Regions from separate parts of the Rhizobacter sp. P3_C12 genome, predicted to be linked through region 1. Evidence: riboswitches for the same ligand, from Rfam matches in the RefSeq annotation. Region 1 holds a riboswitch; the other holds the start of a gene.
What was found. Region 1 has a riboswitch for cobalamin ahead of AC1DXV_RS27575 (TonB-dependent receptor). Riboswitches for the same ligand answer to the same signal wherever they lie in the genome.

Region 1 (4,274 bases):
CTGCGCAGCAACACCCGGGCGATGGATGCCTCGTGCCGGCTCGAGGAAGACCTGTTCGCGGTGCTGCTGTCGGGCGTCGGCCTGGCGACGGCGCATGCGCGGATGGAAGGGCTGCGCCGCCAGTGCGCGACGCAGATCGTGATGCTGAACGGGCGCGACCTGGGCTTCACCGTGTCGATGGGCGTCGCGAGCTTCCCGCACACGGCCCACACGCAGGAAGAGCTGCTGCAGGCGGCCGATGCGGCGCTGGCCGAGGCGCGGCGGCGGGGTGGGAACCACGTGACGCTGGCGAGCATCCGCTTCGAGACGTCGTGAAGATCCGGGTCAGACCAGGCCCTTGATCCCCTTGTAGAGCATGTAGCTCGCCAGGCTGTACAGCAGTACGGCGAACACCCGCTTCAGCTTCGCGGTGTCGATCCGGTGGGCGGTGCGCGCGCCGAGCGGTGCCGTCGTCACGCTGGCCACCGCGATCACGACCAGCGCCGGCAGGTAGATGAAACCCAGCGTGCCCGGCGGCATGTCGTGCAGCGACCAGCCGGCGTAGACGTAGCCGACGGTCCCCATCAGCGCGATCGGGAAGCCCAGGGCGGCCGAGGTCGCCACCGCGGCGCGGATCGGCACGTTGCACCAGGTCATGAACGGCACCGAGACGAACGCGCCGCCGGCCCCCACCAGCGCCGACAGCACGCCGATCACGCTGCCCGCGCCGAACATGCCGGCACCCTGCGGCAGCTGGCGCGACGGCTTCGGCTTCTTGTCGAGGAACATCTGCGTGGCCGAGAAGCCGATGAACAGCGCGAACAGCAGCGCCAGCCAGTTGGCCGGCAGCGCCTTCGCGATCTGCGCGCCGAGCAGCGAACCGAGCACGATGCCGGGCGCGAGCAGCCTGACGATGTCCCAGCGCACGCCGCCGCGCTGGTGGTGGGCGCGCACCGACGAGATCGACGTGAAGCAGATCGTCGCCAGCGAGGTCGCGACCGCCATCTTCACGATGTAGGCCTCGGGGAAGCCCTTCAGCGTCAGCAGCAGCGTGATGAACGGCACCAGCGTCGCGCCACCGCCGACGCCGAGCAGCCCGGCCAGGAAGCCGGTGAAGGAGCCGAGGACGAGCAGTTCGAGGATGAGTTGCCAGCCGAGGTCGAAAGCCATCAGGGCTTCCGATCCAGCAGCGCGAGCACCTCGGCCCATTCCTGCGGCGACACCGGCGTGATCGACAGCCGGTTGCCGGGCTTCAGCACCACCATCGACGCGAGCGAGGGCGCCTCGCGCATCTCGCGCAGCGACAGCAGCCGCGTCTTGCGATCGAGCGCCACGTCGACATGCCACCAGCGCGGCTTCTCTGCCGTGGCCTTGGCGTCGAAGTACTTGCTCTTCGCGTCGAATTGCGTGGCGTCGAGGTAGGGCTCGCTCACCACGCGCGCCAGCCCGGCGACGCCCGGCTCCGGGCAGGACGAGTGATAGAACAGCACGCCGTCGCCGCTGCGCATCTGGTCGCGCATGAAGTTGCGGGCCTGGTAGTTGCGCACGCCGATCCAGGGCACGCGCTGCTTCGGCGCGGCAGCCAGGTCGTCGATCGAACACTCGTCGGGCTCGCTCTTCATGAGCCAGAACTGTTCGGTCATGCTCTGGTGTGGAAAGTGGCTGCGAAAGCTGGGGCGAGGACGCTGGAAAGAATAAGGTGTCCGTCACGCACCGTGAGCCGCATTCCTGAACCCAGGCAGTTCAGGTGGGCGAGGTCAGCCGGGCTTCGGGTTCATCTGACGCGAGACGATCACACCAACCGGGCGATGTTCCAAGCCCTTGCTCATAAGAGCATCGGTTCAAGGAAATATAAAACTCACGCGAACGCAACGGACTCGAAGAATTCTACGCGCGTCATCCGGCGCGAGTGTGTCTGTTCACAGCAATTGCCCGTCGGCGCCAAGGGCTTGGTCGACACGGTGGATCAAAGCGTCTATGTCGATGTCTTCGCTGCTCGACGACGCCGATGCCGATGTGGAAGCCGACGCCGGCACCGGAGCGGGCGACGACTTCGGCGCGGGGGGGCGCTCGGCCAGTGCGTATGCGAGGTTCAGTGCCGCCAGCACCGCGATCCGCTCGCGCGCCTTGACGCGGCCGCCGTCGCGGATCGCGCTCATCTCGCGGTCGACGTTGCCCACCGCTTCGAGCAGCGAGGACTCGCCGCCTTCCGGGCAGCCGAGGATGTAGCTCTGCCCCATGATCGTCACTTCGATCTGCTTCATTTGGTGCGCGCTCCGGAATCGGCACCGACGGCGGCCGGGTCGGCCGGCAGGCGCTCGAGCAGCGCATCGATGCGGCCACGCGCCGCGTTCAGCCGCGAGCGCAGGTTGTCGCGCTCATGCGTGACGGTCGCGAGTTGTTGTTCGAGCAGGGCGTTGGTGCGCTTCAGTTCATCGTGCCGCAGCAACAAGCGCTCGACGCGTTCGGCAAGTTCGTGGATCTTGGCCATGGCGCATCAAAGGTGGAGTGTGAACCGATTGTAGAGGGGGCGCCCGGGCCTGCTTACAATCGCGCCCGTTGGTGCCCGTGCCGGTGTTCACGCCGGCACAGTTAAACGGGAAGCAGAGGTTGCTCGACCGCACGGTCGCACGGCCCACCTGCGCTGCCCCCGCAACGGTAAGCGGACGAAGCCACGCGGCTTCAGCCCCTGCGCATGGCCACTGGAGCTGCTCGGCTCCGGGAAGGCCGCAGGTGACGGTTCCGCCAGCCCGGATACCGGCCAACAAGGCGGCGCCGCGTGCAAGCGCGATGCCATGGGTGCGCACCAGCGGGGAAGCTGGCGCGCACGGCTTCATCGATGGCAGTTCCTCATGATTTCTCGTTCCTCGCAGCTGCGCGCGCCCGTCGCGCCGAGCCTGCTCGCCGGCGCCTGCGCCGTCGCCTGTGCTTCCCTGTTCCCGCTGGCCGCCGCCCAGGCACAGACGGTCGCCGTCGCGGCCGATGGCAGCCGCGTCTTCGCACCGGTGATCGTCACCGCGACGCGCTTTCCGGAAGAYGCCTCGAAGCTGCCGTTCGGCGTCAGCGTGATCACCTCGGCCGACATCCGCGAGGCCGGCGTCACGACGGTCAACGAGGCGATCATGAAGCTGCTGGGCGTGCCCGGCCGCCTCGATTTCTACGGCGGCGGCGACTACTCGCTCGACCTGCGCAACTTCGGCACCACCTCCGACAACAACCAGGCGGTGATCGTCGACGGCATCAAGATCAGCGAGGCCGACCTCGGCGGCACGCGGCTGGCCGGCATCCCGATCGATTCGGTCGAGCGCATCGAGGTGATCCGCGGCAGCGGCGCGGTGCTGTACGGTGAAGGCGCCACCGGCGGCGTGATCGTCATCACCACCAAGGCCGGCGCGGGCCTGCAGCGCAAGAGCGGCGCGCAGGTCTACGGCGCGATGGGCAGCCACGCGCTGCTCGACACGCGTGCCAGCGGCACGGTGGTGGCGGGCAAGTTCTCGCTCGATGTGGCCGGCAACCACCGAGAGACGGACAACCACCGCGACAACTTCCGCTCCGAGAACGAGGGTGCCTCGGCCACCGCACAGTGGCAGCTCGCCGACGGCGTGCGGGTCGGCGCCCGCAGCGGCTGGGACCGGCTCGAGACCGGCCTGCCGGGCTCGCTGACGGCCGCGCAATACGCCGACAACCCGCGCCAGACGAGCAAGCCGAACGACCATGGGGGCATCCGCAGCCGCAACTCGGGGCTGTTCGGCTCCGCGGTGCTGGGCGACTGGCAGCTCGGCCTGGACGCCGGCTGGCGCGACAAGCACCTGGAGAGCCGCGGCAGCTCGAGCTACGGCTACGACATCAACGCGAAGAACTACGCGCTGCGGGCGCGCAACGAGATGGCGCTGGCCGGCGGCCGCAATGCGCTGAGCTTCGGCATCGACCAGGCCGACTGGACGCGCGACACGGTCTTCGGCTCGTCCGCCGACCAGACCTCGCGGGCGTTCTATGCGAAGGACGACTACACCTTCGCGTCGGGCACGCGGGTCAGTGTCGGCGGGCGCAGCGAGCACATCGAGAAGAGCAGCACCGACACGACGACCGGCATCGACGACACGATGCACGCCTGGGAGCTGGGCCTGCTGCAGCCGCTGTCGGCCGCGACCTCGGTGTATGGCCGGATCGGCAGCAGCTACCGGCTGGCGAACGCGGACGAGTACAGCTTCACCGCCGGCGAACTGCGCCCGCAGACCTCGCGCGACATCGAGCTCGGCCTGCGCTGGCAGGCCGGCGGTACGCGCGCCGAAGTG
Region 2 (4,274 bases), on a different contig from region 1:
CGGCGAGGTCCAGCCCGTCCTCGACCTCGACCTCGGCGAACTCGATGAAGCACAGCTCGGTGCGCCAGTGCGGGTGGCGCGCGCGCCAGAGCGCCGCGAAGCGCTCGATCTCGTCGTTGCCGCTCGTCTCGCGCGAGCCGTGGCCGACCAGCAGGATGGTGTCTTTCATGGGGCGGTCGCTTTCCGGAAGCGGTGGGTGAATGCGGCGTCGTACAGTTTCGACTTGGCGAGTTCGGCCCAGCCGCGCGCGCCGAGCGCGGGGCTTGCGATGACCATCGCCTGGCTGACGATGCCGGCCTCGCGGCACTGCTGCTTGATGGTGGCCAGCGTGCCGCGCACGATGCGCTCCTCGCCGGGCCAGCTCGCCTTGTGCACCACCAGCATCGGCGCGTCGTCCGGCCAGCCGGCCTCGCGCAGCCCGGCTTCGATGCGGTGCAGCAGCGTGATCGACAGGAAGATGCACAGCGTGCAGCGGTGCGCCGCCAGTTCGGCCAGCGATTCGCCAGCCGGCATCGGCGTGCGGCCTTCGACGCGCGTGAAGATCACCGTCTGCGTGACCTCGGGCAGCGTGAAGCTCTCGACGGCCGCGGCGGCCGAGGCCATCGCCGATGACACGCCCGGCACCACCGCGATCGGGATGCCGGCCGCGTCGAGCGGCTGCACCAGCTCGATCAGCGTGCCGTACAGCGCCGGGTCGCCGGTCTGCAGCCGCACGACGGTGTCGCAGCGCGCGGCCTGCCCGGTCAGCCACGCGACCATCTGCTCGAGCGTCATGTCCTTGCTGTCGGCGATCGCGCAGCCGGGTGGCGCCCAGCGCGTGGCGGCTTCATTCACCAGCGAGCCGGCGAACAGGATCGCGCCGGCACGCTCGATCAACGCGCGGCCCTTCACGGTGATCAGCTCGGGGTCGCCGGGGCCGGCGCCGACGAACCAGACGCGGCCAGGTGTCGCGTTCATTGCGCTCATCGCGTGAACAGGCGCGCGACGGCCTGCGGGTTGGACGGGAAGTAGGCGTGGAAGTACGAGGCCGTCAGCCGGCCGCTGCGGTACACCGCCTCGCCGCGCCGGCCGGCGCGCATCGGCTGCGTGGTGCACAGCGGGGCCATCGGCGACTCCAGCCGCGAGTAGTGGAAGCTGTGGCCGCGCAGGGTGCCTTCCGGCAGCGCTGCTTCGTGCAGCCCGATGCTGGCCAGGCGCGTCTGCATCGCGGCATGGCCCGGCAGCAGCCCGGCCATCGCGGCGCGGCGGCCCTGCACGTCGGTCAGCGCCTGCAGCAGCAGCAACAGCCCGCCGCACTCGGCCAGCATCGGCGTGCCGGCGGCATGCAGCTCGCGCAGCGCCTCGTGCATGAAGCGGTTGGCGGCGAGCGCGTCGAGGTGCAACTCGGGGTAGCCGCCCGGCAGCCAGACGGCGTCGCAGGGCGGCGGGGCGGTGTCGTGCAGCGGCGAGAAGAACGCGAGGCTCGCACCCATCGCCTGCAGCAGCGCGAGGTTGGCGGTGTAGAGGAACGAGAACGCGGTGTCGCGCGCGACCGCGATGCGCACGCCGCGCAGCAGCGGCTCGGCGGACGGCGCGTCGCCGGGGGCGAAGCTCACGGCGGGCGGCAGCTCGCCGGCATCGGGGCCGAGGGCATCGGCGGCCTGGTCGAGGCGGGCGTCGAGGTCGTCGAGCTCGGCCGCCTGCACCAGGCCGAGGTGGCGTTCGGGCAGCGCGATCTGCTCGTCGCGCGGCAACGCGCCCCACCAGCGCATCGAGGCAGGCAGGCTCTCGCGCAGCAGCGCGGCGTGGCTGTCGCCGGCGACGCGGTTGGCGAGCACGCCGGCCAGCGCGAGGCCGTCGCGGTAGCTCGCGAGGCCGAGCGCGATCGCGCCGAAGGTCTGCGCCATCGCGCTGCCGTCGATCACCGTGAGCACCGGCAGCCCGAAGCGCAGCGCGAGGTCGGCGCTGGACGGCGTGCCGTCGTGCAGCCCCATCACGCCTTCGACGAGGATCAGGTCGGCGTGTTGTGCGGCCTCGTGCAGCAGCGCGCGGCAGTGCGCCTCGCCGCCCATCCACAGGTCGAGCTGGTGGACGGGCGCGCCGCTGGCGCGGGCGAGGATCATCGGGTCGAGGAAATCGGGCCCGGCCTTGAAGACCCGCACGCGGCGACCGCGGCGGGCGTGCAGGCGCGCGAGCGCGGCGGTGACGCTGGTCTTGCCCTGGCCCGAAGCGGGCGCGGACACCAGCAGGGCAGGGCAGCGCACGGGGCGCAGCTCGGGGACTTGCATCGAAGGACAACTCGCAACAGACCGGCCGTCGCCCTGCTTCCCCGCAGGGTTTCGTGAACAGGCATGCGCTGCGTTGCCGCGGGCGCGCACCCACTGGGTTGGCCGGTCTCCGGGCTGGCGGACGTCTTCCGTGCACCCTTCCCATCGGCCGGGGCCGACAGTGGGTCGATTCGCACGGGAGCGCTCTCCGGGGGAGGGCGTCCGCTTACCGTTGCGGGGGCAGCTCAGGTTGGATCCGCCCCGGCAGGGCTCGTCTTCCTGATTCCCGTTTCACTGCCGCGACCGGACGGCCGCGGCGAGCACCAACGTGGGCGGCATGATAGCTGCGCGCGTCCTGCGACCAAAGAAATCGGTTTTGTATGACCATCGAACGGGGCATGCGTGGAAAATCGGGTTCTCTGGATGCGTGATGGACGCTTCGAATCGCCCGTTGATGGCGGTCCCACCTGGAAGACTCATGCTGATCAAGTCGATTCAACTCAAGCAATTCCTGAGCTTTGGCGAGGCGTCAGAGCCCATCCCGCTGCAAGCGTTGAACGTGGTGATCGGGCCGAACGGGTCCGGCAAGTCCAACCTGCTGGAGTTCGTCGAGCTTCTCAAAGGCGCGCCCAAGGACCTCACGACGCTGATTCGAGATGGCGGCGGCGTGCGGGACTGGCTCTGGAAGGGGCAGAACGTGTCGCCTGTTGCGTATCTGGAAGCCGTCGTCTGCAATCCGAAGGGGCCTCAGGCGCTGCGGTACACGCTGGCATTCACCGAAGTCGGGCAGCGGTTCCAGGTTGTCGATGAGCGCATCGAATTCGAGACGGCTTTGCCGGSCAAGACGCAACCCTACTTTCACTACCGATTCCAGAATGGTCACGGCGTACTGAACGTGAAGGGCACGCAGCGCCGCCTGGAGCACGAGGACATCGACCCATCTCAGTCCATCCTCGCCCAGCGTCGCGACCCGGATCAGTACCCGGAGATCACATACCTGGGGCAAGTGCTCGGCAAGATCCGCCTGTATCGAGAGTGGAGCTTCGGGCGTTGCACCGCGCCCCGCATGCCCCAGAAGGCCGATCTGCCGACCGATGCGCTGGAGGCAGATTGCAGCAATCTGGGCCTGGTGCTGAATCGGCTGCGCCGTGATCCTGCTGTCAAGGCGAAGCTGCTCAAGTCGCTGCAGGTGCTCTATGAAGGCATCGATGACTACGATGTGCAGATCGAAGGCGGTACCGTCCAGGTCTTCTTGCATGAAGGAGCGAAGACGATTCCGGCCACGCGGCTGTCGGACGGTACCTTGCGTTACCTGTGCCTCCTGGCCATCCTTTGTCATCCAGATCCACCGCCCTTGATCTGCATCGAAGAGCCGGAGCTGGGTCTGCACCCCGATGTCTTGCCTCGATTGGGCGAACTCTTGAAAGAAGCCTCGCAACGCTGTCAGTTGATCGTGACGACGCATTCCGATGTGCTCGTCGATTCGATGACCGACACGCCGGACGTGGTGCTGATTGCGGAGAAAGGGCCCGACGGAACCCGGTTGCGGCGTCTTGAGGCCGACAAGCTCAAGCCATGGCTGGAGAAGTACCGGCTTGGAGCCTTGTGGACCCGCGGTGACATCGGAGGTACGCGGTGGTGAAGCTCTTCGTCGAAGGCGGTGGCGATGGAAAGTCGCTGCGGACGGAGTGCCGACAGGCCATTGCCGAGTTTTTGCGCAAGGCGGGACTGGCGGGGCACATGCCGCGCACGGTTGCGTCCGGAAGCAGGCAGCAGGCGTACGAGGATTTCTGCACGGCGGTCCTGGGTGGCGAACCGGCGATGCTGCTGGTCGACAGCGAAGGTCCCGTGGCGCCGCGGAACCAAGAGGGCGAGCCGTCTGATTGGCGACCCTGGGCGCACTTGGCTCAGAGAACCGGCGATGGTTGGGTAGCGCCTGCCGGCGCGACGGAAAGCCAGTGCCATCTGATGGTCGAGTGCATGGAGAACTGGTTTCTCGCGGACCGTGAAGCGCTCCAGGCATTCTTC

Region 2: it holds a riboswitch for cobalamin, as region 1 does, so the genes downstream of both, AC1DXV_RS08855 (cobyrinic acid a,c-diamide synthase CobB) here and AC1DXV_RS27575 (TonB-dependent receptor) in region 1, are expected to answer to the same signal.

The regions. Positions count from the first base shown of each region.
Region 1 covers NZ_JBFUGW010000262.1:1,008-5,281, forward strand. The annotation lists gene AC1DXV_RS27545 (sensor domain-containing diguanylate cyclase) at 1-315, shown strand, start outside; gene AC1DXV_RS27550 (sulfite exporter TauE/SafE family protein) at 325-1,149, opposite strand; gene AC1DXV_RS27555 (EVE domain-containing protein) at 1,149-1,622, opposite strand; RNA gene ssrS (6S RNA) at 1,678-1,858, opposite strand; gene AC1DXV_RS27565 (cell division protein ZapA) at 1,899-2,243, opposite strand; gene AC1DXV_RS27570 (cell division protein ZapB) at 2,240-2,470, opposite strand; cobalamin riboswitch at 2,524-2,759, shown strand; gene AC1DXV_RS27575 (TonB-dependent receptor) at 2,832-4,274, shown strand, end outside.
Region 2 covers NZ_JBFUGW010000037.1:23,039-27,312, forward strand. The annotation lists gene AC1DXV_RS08845 (sirohydrochlorin chelatase) at 1-169, opposite strand, end outside; gene cobM (precorrin-4 C(11)-methyltransferase) at 166-966, opposite strand; gene AC1DXV_RS08855 (cobyrinic acid a,c-diamide synthase CobB) at 963-2,267, opposite strand; cobalamin riboswitch at 2,351-2,589, opposite strand; gene AC1DXV_RS08860 (AAA family ATPase) at 2,725-3,888, shown strand; gene AC1DXV_RS08865 (DUF4276 family protein) at 3,882-4,274, shown strand, end outside.